DNA from 2 places in the Kitasatospora gansuensis genome. Region 1 is predicted to be linked to the other one. Evidence: riboswitches for the same ligand, from Rfam matches in the RefSeq annotation. Region 1 holds a riboswitch; the other holds the start of a gene.

Region 1 (7,195 bases):
TCCGCCAGGACGGCCCCGGGGTGGCGTACCCGGTGCACGTCATCGGCTTCGCCGCCGGGTACCTGGCCACCTGGCTCACCGTTACGCTGACCCGGAACCCACGGACAGGAGCGACAGAGTGATCACCGCGATCGTGCTCATCAGGACCAGCGTCGACCGGATTCCCGAGATCGCCGAGGCGATCGCCTCGATCGAGGGCGTCAGCGAGGTCTACTCCGTGACGGGTGGCTACGACCTGGTCGCGATGGTCCGGGTCCGCCACCACGACGACCTCGCCACCGTGATCCCCGGCCGCCTCAACAAGATCCCGGGCGTCGAACACACCGAGACCCAGATCGCCTTCCGCACCTACTCCAAGCACGACCTCGAAGCAGCCTTCGCCCTGGGCCTGGACGAATAAGCAGACGGCAAGTTGCACCACCCAGGGGCTCGGGGAACGGCGACGGTTCGTGGCTGGCGGGCATCACTGCGAAAGTGCCTGACCACCCACGCACGTTGAACGCTCCCGAGGTCGGCGTCGCAGTTCCCCGAGCCCCTGGTGGTTGCCCTTTCACCGCCGAGTGTCGGCCACGCAGCGCCCGCCCTCGCTGCGGTAGCTCCAAGCCGCCCCGTCGGAGACGAGCTCGCGGACGGCCCCCAGGAACCGCTCCAGGTGCTCGTCCGGCGTCCCCGCCCCGAAGCTCACCCGGATCGCGTTCAGGCTGCGCTCGCCGGGCAGCGACGGCTCCGGCGCGCCGCACTCGGACGGTGCGGCCTCCTCGCCGCCGAGCAGGGTCCGCACCAGCGGGTGGGCGCAGAACAGCCCGTCCCGCACGCCGATCCCGTACTCGGCGGACAGCGCCGCCGAGAAGTGCGAGCTGTTCCAGCCCTGCACCACGAAGGACAGCACCCCGACCCGGGCGGCATCGGTACCGAACAGGCTGAGCACCCGGACCTCCGGGATCTCGGCCAGCCCGGCCTGCAGCCGGTCGATCAGCTGCTGCTCGCGCGCCTCCAGCGCGTCGAACCCGGCCTCGGTGAGCGCCCGGCAGGCGGAGGCCACCGCGTAGGCGCCGATCACGTTCGGGGAGCCGGCCTCGTGCCGGGCCGGGCCGGTCTGCCACTCGACCGCGACCGAGCCGTCCAGCTCGCGGGCGACGGTCCGGCTGGCGCCGCCGCCGGCCAGGTACGGCTCGGCCGCGTCCAGCCAGTCGCTGCGCCCGGCCAGCACCCCGGCGCCGAACGGGGCGTACAGCTTGTGGCCGGAGAAGGCGATCCAGTCCACGCCCAACTCCCGCACCGAGACCCGGTGGTGGGGCGCCAGCTGGGCGGCGTCCAGCACCACCCGGGCGCCGTGCCGGTGGGCGACCTCGGTGAGCTCGGCGACCGGCCAGAGCTCGCCGGTGACGTTGGAGGCGCCGGTGACGCAGAACAGCCGGTGCTCGGCGGGCTGCTCGGCCAGCGCGGCGTCCAGGGCGGCGACCGCCTCGGCGTGCGAGCGCGGGGCGCGCAGGTAACTGACGGTCAGGCCGTCCCGGCGCCAGGGCAGCAGCGAGGCGTGGTGCTCGGTCTCGAAGGCGAACACCCGGGTGCCGGCGGGCAGCACGCCGGCCAGCAGGTTGAGCGAGTCGGTGGTGGCCCGGGTGAAGACCACCTGGTCGCCCTCGCGCAGGTCGAGGAACTCCTCGACGGTGCGGCGGCTCTGCTCGAACAGGTCGGTGGAGAGCTGCGAGAGGTACCCGGCGCCGCGGTGCACGCTGCCGTAGTACGGGGCGTAGGCGGCGACGTCGTCCCAGACCCGCTGAAGCGCCGGGGAGCTGGCGGCGTAGTCCAGGGCGGCGTAGCTGACCTTCTCGCCGGTGACCAGCGGGACCTGGACGTCGTGGCCGAGGACGGCGAGCGGGGCGCAGATTTCGGTGGAAACAGACATGGGAGTGCACTCCTCGGAAGGTCCGGGACCTCGGGGTGCAGCTGTGCCGCCGACGTCCGCGCTTGCCACGCGGACGGTTCGCCGCGGAGCCCGGTCCTCACCCAGGGCACCCCGCCACGGACGGAGGGTTGCCGGACAGCAAGCTGGGGCTTGTCGCTGTCACTCATGACCTGCCGAGGACTCTAGGCGAGCCTCCGAAAGTGGTCAAACACCCGTCCGCCATCCGGACAGCGCGAAGGCCCGGCAGGCAGCCTGCCGGGCCTTCAACTCACCGTTCAGGTACGGGTGGTGGCCGCCGCCCAGTCCTTCAGCAGGGCCTCCGCCGCGCCCGAGTCGATGGCGGCGGCAGCCCGCGCCATGCCGGCCGCGAGCTGCTCGGCCAGCGGGGCGTCGGTCAGCTCCAGCGCGGTCAGCGCGGCGGCGCTGTTCAGCAGGACGGCGTCCCGGACCGGGCCGCGCTCCCCCGCCAGCATCCGGCGGGCCACGTCGGCGTTGAACTGCGGGTCGCCGCCGCGCAGCGCCTCGATGCCGACCGGCTCGATGCCGACGTCACGCGGGTCGAAGGTGGTCTCGGTGACCTGACCGTCCTTCACCAGCCAGACGTGCGAGGTGGTGGAGATGGTCAGCTCGTCCAGACCGTCGTCGCCCCGGAAGACCAGCGCGGTGGCACCGCGCCGGGCCAGCACGCCGGCGATCAGCCCGGCCAGCCGGGTGTCGAAGCAGCCGATCGCGTGCGCGGTGACCCGGGCCGGGTTGGTCAGCGGGCCGAGGATGTTGAAGGCGGTCGGCACCCCGAGGTCGCGGCGGGCCGGGGCGGCGTGCCGCATCGCCGGGTGGAACATCGGCGCCGGACAGAAGGTCAGGCCGACCTCCTCGGCGATCTCGGCCACCCGGGCGGGCGTCACGTCCGGGCTGATGCCGAGCTTCTCGAGTACGTCGGTGGCGCCGCTGGCGGAGGAGGCGGCCCGGTTGCCGTGCTTGACCACCTTGGCCCCGGCGGCCGCCGCGACGATCGCCGACATGGTGGAGATGTTCACCGTCTTGGCCCGGTCGCCGCCGGTGCCCACGATGTCCACCGCCGGGCCCGGGATGTGCAGTTGCTGGGCGTGCGCGTACATCGAGTCGACCAGGCCGGCGATCTCGTCCACGGTCTCGCCCTTGGCCCGCAGCGCGACCACGAAGCCGGCCACCTGGACGGGGGTGGCCTCGCCGCCCATGATCCGGTCCATCGCCCAGGCGGTGTCGGCCTGACCGAGGTCCTGCCCGGCCAGCAGCGTGCTCAGCAGGTCCGGCCAGGTGCGGACCACCTGCGCGGGGTCGCTACCGCCGTTCGCAGGTTGCGCGTTCACCATGGCTGACTCCAGCTCTCGATCGGGGATGCTGGAGCCAGCCTAGCGATCCGGGGTGCCCGGACGCGGGGTCCTTCTCTACAGGTGAGACGCGGCCTGACGGGGCCTCAGCGGTGGGCGGGCGTCCGCTTGGCCGCCCGGGCCCGGAGCAGGGTGGCGGCGGCCTCCGCCAGCGCCACCGGGTCCACCGGGTGGGAGATCGCGGCCTCGGCCCGGCTCCAGGCGGCCAGCCAGGAGTCCTGCGGCCGGCCGATCAGCACCAGCACCGGCGGGCAGCCGTAGATCTCGTCCTTGATCTGCCGGGCCACCCCGAGGCCGCCGGCCGGGACGGCCTCGCCGTCCAGCACGCAGAGGTCGATCCCGCCCTTCTCCAGGGCGCGGAGCACGGCGGGCACCGTGGCGCACTCCAGCACGTCGACCTCGGGGAGGTCGGCGGCGGGGCGGCGGCCCAGCGCGAGGGTGACCTGCTCACGGGTGTTCCGGTCGTCGCTGTAGACGAGGACGGTGAGCGTCTCGTCGGTCGTGTGCGCCATGGGCCCTGCTCCCGGGTACTCGTCCTCTTATATGGCTGTGCTCCGGCCCGGTGTGACCCGGACCACGTTCACTTCCGGATGCTACTCCCGCACACCCCTCGTGGTGACCCTCTGGCGCGATCTCCCTCGGACGAGCCGCCACGCCCGTCGCGCACACGGGCGACGGATCGTCACCCCAGAAGAGCTGTTCCACTCGTACGGCGGACCCGCTAGCCGACCGACCCCCTCGCGCCCCGCAAGGACACGCGGGGCGAACGGGTACTCCTGCCGTCAATGAACCGTCAGAAATGGGACGCCACCTCCTCGGAGCCCTCGTCCGACGCCCCGTCGGCTGCCAACGGGGCATACCGCACGCACCGGACACTCCGAGGTACACCCCCCGGCGTGAAGACGGAATAAGGGACCGACATAATGTCCGTCGTGGCGACAGCAACAGCAACAGAAACCGGACACGCGCACGGAGCGGTCAACAGGCCGAACCTGGTCAGCGTCGGAACCATCGTCTGGCTGAGCTCGGAGCTGATGTTCTTCGCGGCCCTGTTCGCGATGTACTTCACGCTCCGCTCGGTCAAGGGCGCGGAGTTCTGGTCTGAGAAGGCCCACGCGCTCAACGTGCCCTTCTCCTCGGTGAACACCACGATCCTGGTGCTCTCCTCCCTCACCTGCCAGCTCGGCGTCTTCGCCGCCGAGCGCGGTGACGTGAAGAAGCTCCGCTCGTGGTTCATCATCACCTTCGTGATGGGCGCGATCTTCATCGGCGGCCAGATCTTCGAGTACACCGAGCTGGTCAAGAAGGACGGCCTCTCGCTGTCCTCGGACCCGTACGGCACGGTGTTCTACCTGACCACCGGCTTCCACGGCATGCACGTGACGGGTGGTCTGATCGCGTTCCTGCTGGTCCTGGCACGGACGTACGCAGCCAAGCGGTTCACGCACGAGCAGGCCACCGCCGCGATCGTGGTGTCGTACTACTGGCACTTCGTCGACGTCGTGTGGATCGCCCTGTTCGCGACCATCTACCTGATCAAGTAACCAGCTGATCAGGTCGCTGGCCGACGGCCGGAGCCGTACCCGCACCGACCGACCGCGCGCGTCCCCGCAGCCGGCCCGGGCAGACCGGGCCGCGAGGCACGCCCACCAGCCGACCAGATCCTGACCCCGGGGTTAATCCGTGAAAAAGCTCTCCGCACGACGGCGCCATCCACTGGCGGCGCTGGTCGTCCTACTCTTCGCCCTGGCGGCCACCGGGGGGCTGTACGCCGCGTTCCTGCCCGCCGAGAAGGCGCAGGCCGACAGCTCGGTGCAGTCGCTCGCGATCGACGAGGGCAAGAAGCTCTTCGCCGTGGGCTGCTCCTCCTGCCACGGTCTGAACGGGCAGGGCAGCTCGGACGGTCCGAGCCTGGTCGGCGTCGGTTCCGCAGCGGTGGACTTCCAGGTTGCCACCGGCCGGATGCCGGCTCAGCAGCCCGGCGCCCAGGTGCCGAAGAAGAAGAACATCTACTCCCAGGCCGAGATCGACCAGATGGCCGCCTTCGTGGCCTCGCTCGGCCCCGGCCCGGTCGCTCCGGCCAAGGAGCAGTACACCTCGACCAACCCGGACGACGTCGCCAAGGGCGGCGAGCTGTTCCGCACCAACTGCTCCCAGTGCCACAACTTCGCGGGCCAGGGCGGTGCCCTGTCGCAGGGCAAGTACGCTCCCGCGCTGGACGGCGTGGACCCCAAGCACATCTACGAGGCCATGCAGACCGGCCCGCAGAACATGCCCTCCTTCCCCGACGGCATCATGCCCGAGGAGCAGAAGCGTCAGATCGTGGCCTTCGTCCGCCACACCACCAATGACGAGCCCAACCCCGGCGGTCTGAGCCTGGGCAGCCTCGGCCCGGTGACCGAGGGTCTGTTCGGTTGGATCTTCGGACTCGGCAGCCTGATCGCGATCGCGATCTGGGTCGCCGCCCACACCACCAAGGCCAAGAAGTCATGAGCCACGACAACATGTCCAAGGACACCCTGCCGGAGTCGCACGACTCCCACGGCACCGAGGTCGCCGCACACGGTGACCCGTTCGCCGACCCGGGCCTGCCGGCCCACGAGCCGCGTCGCACCGACATCGACGAGCGGGCCGCCAAGCGGGCCGAGCGTCAGGTCTCGCTGCTCTTCATCCTGTCGATGCTGTCGACGGTCGGGTTCATCGCGTCCTTCGTGATCTTCCCGATCGACAAGATCGTCTACATCTTCCCGATCGGTCACGTCAGCGCGCTGAACTTCTCGCTCGGCCTGACCCTCGGGGTGGCGCTCTTCTGCATCGGCGCGGGCGCGGTCCACTGGGCCCGCACCCTGATGTCGGACCACGAGCTGCCGGCCGAGCGCCACGCGATCGAGGCCGACGACGAGGTCCGCGCGGACGTCATCGAGCAGTTCAAGACCGGCGCCGCCGAGTCCGGCTTCGGCCGCCGCAAGATGATCCGCAACACCCTGATCGGGTCGATGGCCCTGGTGCCGCTCTCCGGTGTGGTGCTGCTCCGCGACCTCGGGCCGCTGCCCGAGGACAAGCTGGAGCACACCGGCTGGAAGGAGGCCACCAAGGCCAAGCCGATCCAGCTGATCAACATGAACACCAACGAGCCGATGAAGCCCGAGGACATCGTGGTCGGCTCGCTGAGCTTCGCGAAGCCCGAGGGTCTGGAGGAGGACTCGCACGAGTTCCAGGTCCAGATCGCCAAGGACGCCCTGATGCTGATCCGGATCGCTCCGGAGGACATCAAGGACAAGGAGTCCCGGGACAAGGGCTTCGAGGGCATCCTCGCCTACTCGAAGATCTGCACCCACGTCGGCTGCCCGATCAGCCTCTACGAGCAGCAGACCCACCACGCGCTCTGCCCCTGCCACCAGTCGACCTTCGACCTGGCGGACGGCGCCCGCGTCATCTTCGGCCCGGCCGGTCACCCGCTGCCGCAGCTGAAGATCACTGTTGACGAAAAGGGCTACCTGGTCGCCACCGGCGACTTCGACGAGCCCGTTGGCCCGAGTTACTGGGAGCGCAGCCGATGACCGCGAGCAGCACCAAGGGTGCCGCAAAGCCGGCCAGCACCCGTGCCAAGCCCGCCAACAAGGCGGAGTCGGCCGCGGACTGGGTGGACGGCCGTCTCGGCCTCTACACCCTGGCCAAGGCCAACCTGCGGAAGATCTTCCCGGACCACTGGTCCTTCATGCTCGGTGAGATCTGCCTCTACACCTTCATCATCATCATCCTGACCGGCGTCTACCTGACGCTGTTCTTCACCCCGAGCATGGGCGAGACCGTGTACCACGGCTCGTACGCCCCGCTCCAGGGCATCAGGATGTCGGAGGCGTACGCCTCCACGCTGGACATCTCGTTCGAGGTCCGCGGCGGTCTGCTGATCCGT
Region 2 (7,195 bases), 2.6 Mb from region 1:
GACCGAAGGTGTTGCTCTCCTCGACGGTGATGACACCTTCCTTGCCGACCTTGTCCATCGCCTCGGCGATGAGCTCGCCGATCTGGGTGTCGGCGGCCGAGATGGAGGCGGTCGAAGCGATCTGCTCCTTGGTCTCGACATCCTTGGCCTGGGCCAGCAGCTGGTCCGAGACGGCCTTGACGGCCTTCTCGATGCCGCGCTTCAGGGCCATCGGGTTGGCGCCGGCCGCGACGTTGCGCAGACCCTCGCGCACGAGCGCCTGGGCCAGCACGGTGGCGGTGGTGGTGCCGTCGCCCGCGACGTCGTCGGTCTTCTTGGCGACCTCCTTGACGAGCTCGGCACCGATCTTCTCGTACGGGTCCTCGAGCTCGATCTCCTTGGCGATGGAGACGCCGTCGTTCGTGATCGTGGGGGCGCCCCACTTCTTCTCCAGGACGACGTTGCGGCCCTTGGGGCCGAGCGTCACCTTGACGGCGTCGGCAAGCTGGTTCATGCCACGCTCAAGGCCGCGGCGAGCTTCCTCGTCAAACGCGATGATCTTGGCCATCGGAAGTGGTCCTCCAGGACACGGTCGACTGCACCGGACCGAGGGGCGCCCGCGACGGACGGCCCTGGTGTGCGGGGGTCTTGTCCCCTACCGCTCCCGGGGGCCTCACCGACCCGGTCCGTTGTCACTCTCATGCTGCGAGTGCTAACGCCAATGATTAGCACTCTCGGGTATCGAGTGCAAGCCCAATCGTGGTAGTGACACGCGAACAGCGGGAACGGGCGGGAACGACAGCAGGCCCGTACGACGGTGTCGTACGGGCCTGCTGCCCAACCAGGTGACGCCAGCTCGTGGCCGAGCCGAGACTCCGAGGTTCGGAAAGGTCAGACCGCCGGCGTACGGACCATGTCCGCCTGCGGGCCCTTCTGTCCCTGAGAGATCTCGAACTCGACCCGCTGGCCCTCCTCGAGGGTGCGGTAGCCGTCCATCTGGATCGCGCTGTAGTGGACGAACACGTCCGCACCACCGTCGACCGCGATGAAGCCGTACCCCTTCTCCGCGTTGAACCACTTGACGGTGCCCTGAGCCATTCCGAACTCCCCTTGTGCTGTGCTGGCCCTTCGCGGACCCGCAGGATGCGGGCCCAGGTCTGAACAGGCACGCCCGAGGGAACCCCCCCTGGGCGCAGCCGTGCACGCCGCAAACGCCCCACCGGGCCACCAGGAGGCGGTCCGGCCGACGGGTGAATGCGTCGATCGCGGCTGAATGTATCCGGACAGACGCCCTCTGCAACAGGGCCAACCTTGCCGAATTCCCCGGCAGCCGAATGGGATATCGCGGGAGGAAAGCGGCAGAATGCGGCAATTCACTCCGGGCATAGCGGACTCATCACCGCAAAATGCGGCCAGATTTCTGACGCTTGCCTGACATCTTCTGTCTCACGCGGTCCGGCGGATGTCTCAACGGCCGGACGGGCCTTGCGTACGCGATCGGCTGACGGTGCGTGGGGCGGGCGGCGGAGCGAGTGCGGATTCGCCGACCCGGGATCGCACTCTACTCCCTCGCACCTGCCCGAATTTCCACCCGACAGCGGCGAGCCGCCGACAGTACCGGAAATAGCGATTCCGGTACGTCGACGGCTCGACGGTATTCCTCGAAGGGCGGGAGTTCAGCAGCCGCCGGCCACCGCGGGAATGATCGAGATGCCCGCGCCGTCCTTGATCTCGGTCTCCAGGCCCTCGGCGAAACGCACGTCGTCGTCGTTCACGTACACGTTGACGAAGCGACGCAGCTTGCCCGCGTCGTCCAGCACCCGGGCGGCGATGCCGGGGTGGTTGGCGTCCAGGTCGGCGATGACGGCGCCCAGGGTGGCGCCCTCGGCGGTGACCTCGGCGACGCCGCCGGTGTAGGTGCGCAGGATGGTCGGGATGCGGACGGTGGCGCTCATGCGCGGGCTCCTAGCGGGGAGGTGAGGGGGGATCAGGCGGAGGCGAGACCGGCGGCGCGGAACGAATCCAGCGTCGGGCGGATGGTGGCGGTCAGACCCGCCTCGGCGACGGCGTCCAGGGTCTTCAGGCCGTCCCCGGTGTTGATCGCGACGGTCTCCTTGGACGGGTCCAGCTGGCCGGTCTCGACCAGCTTCTTCAGCACGCCGATGGTCACCCCGCCGGCGGTCTCGGCGAAGATGCCCTCGGTACGGGCCAGCAGCTTGATCGCCTCGACCACCTCGGCGTCGGTCACGTCCTCGACCGCGCCGCCGGTGCGGCGGGCGATGTCCAGCACGTACGGGCCGTCGGCCGGGTTGCCGATCGCCAGCGACTTGGCGATGGTGTCCGGCTTGACCGGGCGGATCACGTCGTGGCCCGCCTTGAAGGCGGTGGAGACCGGGGAGCAGCCCTCGGCCTGGGCACCGAAGATCTTGTACGGGCGGTCCTCGACCAGGCCGAGCTTGATCAGCTCCTGCAGGCCCTTGTCGATCTTGGTGAGCTGGGAGCCCGAGGCGATCGGGATCACCAGCTGCTCCGGCAGCCGCCAGCCGAGCTGCTCGCAGATCTCGTACGCCAGGGTCTTCGAACCCTCGCCGTAGTACGGGCGGAGGTTGACGTTGACGAAGCCCCAGCCCTCGCCGGCCGGGTCGCCGATCAGCTCGGAACAGAACCGGTTCACGTCGTCGTAGTTGCCCTCGATGCCGACCAGCTCGCCGCCGTAGACACCGGCCATCACGACCTTGCCCTGCTCCAGGTCGTGCGGGATGAAGACGCAGGACTTGAAACCGGCCCGGGCCGCGGCGGCACCGACGGCACCGGCCAGGTTGCCGGTGGAGGAGCAGGAGAGGGTGGTGAAGTTGAAGGCGCGCGCCGCCTCGATGGCGCAGGCGACCACCCGGTCCTTGAAGGAGTGGGTCGGGTTGCCCGAGTCGTCCTTGACGTGCAGCTGGGCGGTGAAACCGAGCTCACGGCCCAGGTTGTCGGCCTTCACCAGCGGGGTCCAGCCCGGGTTCAGGTTGGGCTTGCCCGCCACGTCGGCCGGCACCGGCAGCAGGGGGGCGTAGCGCCAGATCGACGCGGGACCGGCCTCGATCCGCTTGCGCAGCTCCTCGGCGGACTCGGAGCCGAACTCGTACGCGATCTCCAGCGGGCCGAAGCACTCGACGCAGGCGAAGCTCGGACCGAGCGGGAATCGGGTGCCACACTCGCGACAGGACAGGGCGGCAGCGGGGCCGAGGTCGACGGTCGGGGCGGCAGAAACAGCGGTAGCCATGATGGCGGAGGCCTCTCTCCTCATCTTCCCCATGACGCGGGCGCGCCACAGGACGGAATTGGCACCTGTCCCGCCGGATGACCACTGCTGGTCGGCCGTGCGAGAAGGTTGCCGGGACTTCGACGGGCCGTTCCCTCAGTCCCTCTGGATGAGCTCTGTGAAGTTGTGGTCCTGCTCTCCGGCCGACCCCGACGTGCGAAGGTCTGACCGCAGTACGAAGACTGTATCCGAAGGCGCCCGGCAGGGAACCGCGCGTCCGAGTCGCGAGATGCCCTGTCCCGAGAAGCCAGTCCGCCGATCCAGCCCGAGGAGATCAGACGTGCCCGACCAGCCGATCCCGGCCGAACCGCCCGAGGAGCTGCTGCCGGAGGTGGCCGACTGGCTGCACCGGCGCTCCTGGACGACGGCCGACCGGCCCCCGGCCGACCTGCTCGCCGCCAAGCGGGCCGCCGGCCCGGCCGGGACGGTCAGCGTGGTGCTGCCCGCGCTCGACGAGGAGCCCACGGTCGGCGAGATCGTCCGGGTGATCCGGCGGGAACTGATGGAGCGGCTGCCGCTGGTGGACGAGATCGTGGTGGTCGACTCCGGCTCGATGGACGGCACCGCCGCGGCCGCGGCGGCGGCCGGCGCCCGGGTGGTGCACCGGGACGACGTGCTGCCCCGGCTGCCCGCCGCCCCGGGCAAGGGCGAGGTGCTCTGGCGCTCGCTGCTGGTCACCTCCGGCGAGATCGTCTGCTTCATCGACGCGGACCTGCGGGAGTTCGACCCGGCCTTCGTCTCCGGCATCGTCGGGCCGCTGCTGACCGATCCGGCGATCCAGCTGGTGAAGGCGATGTACGACCGGCCGCTGGAGACCGATGGCGCGGTGGTGCCGGCCGGCGGCGGGCGGGTCACCGAGCTGGTGGCGCGGCCGCTGCTGAACCTGCACTGGCCCCAACTGGCCGGATTCGTCCAGCCCTTGGGCGGGGAGTACGCCGCCCGGCGGTCGCTGCTGGAGCGGCTGCCGTTCCCGACCGGGTACGGGGTCGAGCTGGGCCTGCTGGTGGACGCGCTCGACCTGGTCGGCCTGGACGCCCTGGCCCAGGTCGACGTCGGGGTCCGGCACCACCGGCACCAGGACGGCCAGGCGCTCGGCCGGATGGCGGCCACCATCTACCGCACCGCCCTGGAACGCCTGGACCGCACCCACCGCCTCAAGACCACCCCCGACCTGGTCCACCCCCTGCTCACCCAGTTCACCCGCGACCCCGCCACCCGCGAGTTCACCGCCCACACCCACCCGGTCGGCGCGCTAGAACGGCCCCCGATGATCACCATCCCCGACTACGTGCACCACCAGGGGCTCGGGGAACTGCGACGCCGACCTCGAAAGAGGTGATCGCCGCGTAGGTGGTCAGGCACTTTCGCAGTGACCCGAACCGACCCCCTGACTTGCCCGAAGGGTGTGCCGACTGGTTTGACCCCCCGGGTGCGAGGCAAGGTTGGTGTCATGGCCGATCTCGCGACCGAACGTTCGAATCTGACCGGAGCCGCCCCCATCCTGGTGGCCTCCAACCGGGGGCCGGTGTCCTTCACCGCCGAGGACGACGGCTCGCTGACCCTGCGCAGAGGAGGCGGCGGCCTGGTCTCGGGCCTGTCCGCGATCGACGACCCGTCCGCCGTCTGGGTGTGCGCCGCCCTCTCCGAGGCCGACCGGACGGCGGCCCGCCGCTCCCCCGAGGGCCGGCTCGACCTCGGCGGCTTCGAGGTCGGCGGCCAGGCCGTCCGGATGCTGGACATCGACCCCGGCACCTTCGCCCGGGCGTACAACGGCGTGGCCAACTCCACCCTGTGGTTCGTCCATCACCTGCTGTACGAGACGCCGGTGGCGCCGGTCTTCGACGACCGGTTCCGCCGCGAGTGGGACTCCTACCGGGCGTACAACACCGCCTTCGCCGAGGCGCTCGCCGCCGAGGCCGCGCCGGGTGCGGCGGTACTGATCCAGGACTACCACCTCTCCCTCGCGCCGGACCAACTCCGGCAGCTGCGGCCCGACTTGAAGATCGGTCACTTCTCGCACACCCCGTGGGCCCCGCCCGAGTACTACCGGATGCTGCCGGACGACGTGGCCGCCGACGTGCTGACCGGCATCCTCGGCGCGGACCGCGCGGCCTTCCTGACCCGCCGCTGGGCGCTGGCCTTCGCGGACTGCTGCGAGGCGGTGCTCGGCGCCACCGTGGACCGGGCCGCGCTCACCGTGACGCACGCCGGCCGGACCACCCGGCTCGGCGTGCACGCCCTCGGTGCGGACGCCGACTTCCTCCGCGAGCGCTCCCACCAGCCGGACGTGGACGCCCGGTTGGCGACCCTGAAGGAGGCCGTCGGCGAGCGCCGGACGATCGTCCGGGTGGACCGGACCGAGCTGAGCAAGAACATCGTCCGCGGCCTGCTGGCCTACCGGCACCTGCTGCGCTCCCGCCCGGAGTGGCTGGACCGGGTGGTGCACATCGCGTTCGCCTACCCGTCCCGGCACGACCTGCCGGAGTACCGGGAGTACACCGCCGCGGTGCAGCGGATCGCGCAGGAGATCAACGACGAGTTCGGCACCCCGGCCTGGCAGCCGCTGATCCTGCACGTGAACGACGACTTCCCGCGCTCGCTGGCCGCCTACCGGCTGGCCGACGTGGCGCTGGTCAACCCGATCCGGGACGGGATGAACCTGGTCGCCAAGGAGGTGCCGGTGGTCTCCGACGCCGGGTGCGCCCTGGTGCTCTCCCGGGAGGCGGGCGCGTACGCCGAACTGGCCGACGACGCCATCACGGTGAACCCGTACGACGTGATCGAGACCGCCGAGGCGCTGCACCGGGCGCTCACCATGCCGACGGCCGAACGGACCGACCGCACCAAGCGGTTGGCCGCCGCCTCGACCGCACTGCCGCCGCAGCAGTGGTTCCTGGACCAGCTCACGGCACTCCGCGAGTAGCGACCGAATCAGGCCGCGAACCCGCCGTCCACACTGATCGCGGCCCCGGTGACGTACCGGCCGTCAGGCCCGGCCAGGTACGCCACGGTAGCCGCGATCTCGGCGGGTTCGGCGTAACGGCCCAGCGCGGTGAAGCCGTTCACGGTCTCGGCGAACGGGCCCTCGGCCGGGTTGGCGTCGGTGTCGGTCGGGCCCGGGTGGACCAGGTTGACGGTGATGCCCCGGGGGCCGAGCTCCCGGGCCAGCCCCTTGACCATGCCGACCTGGGCGGTCTTGCTCGCCGCGTACAGGGCGAGGCCGGGGAACACCACCCGCTCGGCCACGTTGCTGCCAATGCCGATGATCCGGCCGCCCTCGGTCATGTGCCGGACCGCCGCCTGCGCGGCCAGCAGCGGCGCCCGTACGTTCACCGCCAAGGTCCGGTCCAGCAGGCCGAGTTCGAGCTCCTCCAGCGGGCCCATCGGGAACACCGCCGCGTTGTTCACCAGGATGTCCAGCCGCCCGAGCGTCGCGGCCGTCTCGTCCACGGCTGCCCGGACGGCCGCCGGGTCGGCGCTGTCGGCCCGGATCGCCAGTGCCCGGCGGCCGAGCGCCTCGACCTGCTTGACCACCTGCCCGGCCCGCTCCGCGTTCCGTTCGTACGTCAGCGCCACGTCGGCGCCCTCCTCGGCCAGCCGGATCGCCACGGCCGCGCCGATCCCCCTGCTGCCGCCGGTCACCAGTGCCACATGTCCCTCAAGTCGCTTCATGTGGACCAGCATTGTCGACTGAGGCGGCCCGGTCCGGCGGGATTCGGACCTCGCGTTCCGGGGTGCGGTGTCACCACAACCTCCGCACCCCGGAACGGACGTCAGCCGGCCACGCCGACCACGACGGCCTGACCCGGCGTCACCTTGACACTCGCGTAGCTGTAGGTGACGCCGTGTTCGACCTTGGTCAGCGCGGGGCGGGCGGCCCCGTTCACCGTCAGGGTCGGGTGGCTGCCG

Evidence for each region. Region 1 has a riboswitch for S-adenosylmethionine ahead of F4556_RS27480 (aminotransferase class V-fold PLP-dependent enzyme). Riboswitches for the same ligand answer to the same signal wherever they lie in the genome.
Region 2: it holds a riboswitch for S-adenosylmethionine, as region 1 does, so the genes downstream of both, thrC (threonine synthase) here and F4556_RS27480 (aminotransferase class V-fold PLP-dependent enzyme) in region 1, are expected to answer to the same signal.

Annotation. Positions count from the first base shown of each region.
Region 1 covers NZ_JACHJR010000001.1:6,072,578-6,079,772, reverse strand. Annotated here, with positions in the region: gene F4556_RS27490 (rhomboid family intramembrane serine protease) at 1-122, shown strand, start outside; gene F4556_RS27485 (Lrp/AsnC family transcriptional regulator) at 119-400, shown strand; gene F4556_RS27480 (aminotransferase class V-fold PLP-dependent enzyme) at 551-1,909, opposite strand; SAM riboswitch class IV at 1,963-2,080, opposite strand; gene trpD (anthranilate phosphoribosyltransferase) at 2,185-3,261, opposite strand; gene F4556_RS27470 (DNA-binding transcriptional response regulator) at 3,366-3,791, opposite strand; gene ctaE (aa3-type cytochrome oxidase subunit III) at 4,203-4,823, shown strand; gene qcrC (cytochrome bc1 complex diheme cytochrome c subunit) at 4,963-5,772, shown strand; gene qcrA (cytochrome bc1 complex Rieske iron-sulfur subunit) at 5,784-6,839, shown strand; gene qcrB (cytochrome bc1 complex cytochrome b subunit) at 6,836-7,195, shown strand, end outside.
Region 2 covers NZ_JACHJR010000001.1:3,502,411-3,509,605, forward strand. Annotated here, with positions in the region: gene groL (chaperonin GroEL) at 1-547, opposite strand, end outside; gene F4556_RS15255 (cold-shock protein) at 871-1,077, opposite strand; gene F4556_RS15260 (ubiquitin-like small modifier protein 1) at 1,656-1,934, opposite strand; gene thrC (threonine synthase) at 1,967-3,247, opposite strand; SAM riboswitch class I at 3,265-3,402, opposite strand; gene F4556_RS15270 (glucosyl-3-phosphoglycerate synthase) at 3,606-4,625, shown strand; gene F4556_RS15275 (alpha,alpha-trehalose-phosphate synthase (UDP-forming)) at 4,737-6,209, shown strand; gene F4556_RS15280 (SDR family NAD(P)-dependent oxidoreductase) at 6,218-6,958, opposite strand; gene F4556_RS15285 (carbohydrate-binding protein) at 7,060-7,195, opposite strand, start outside.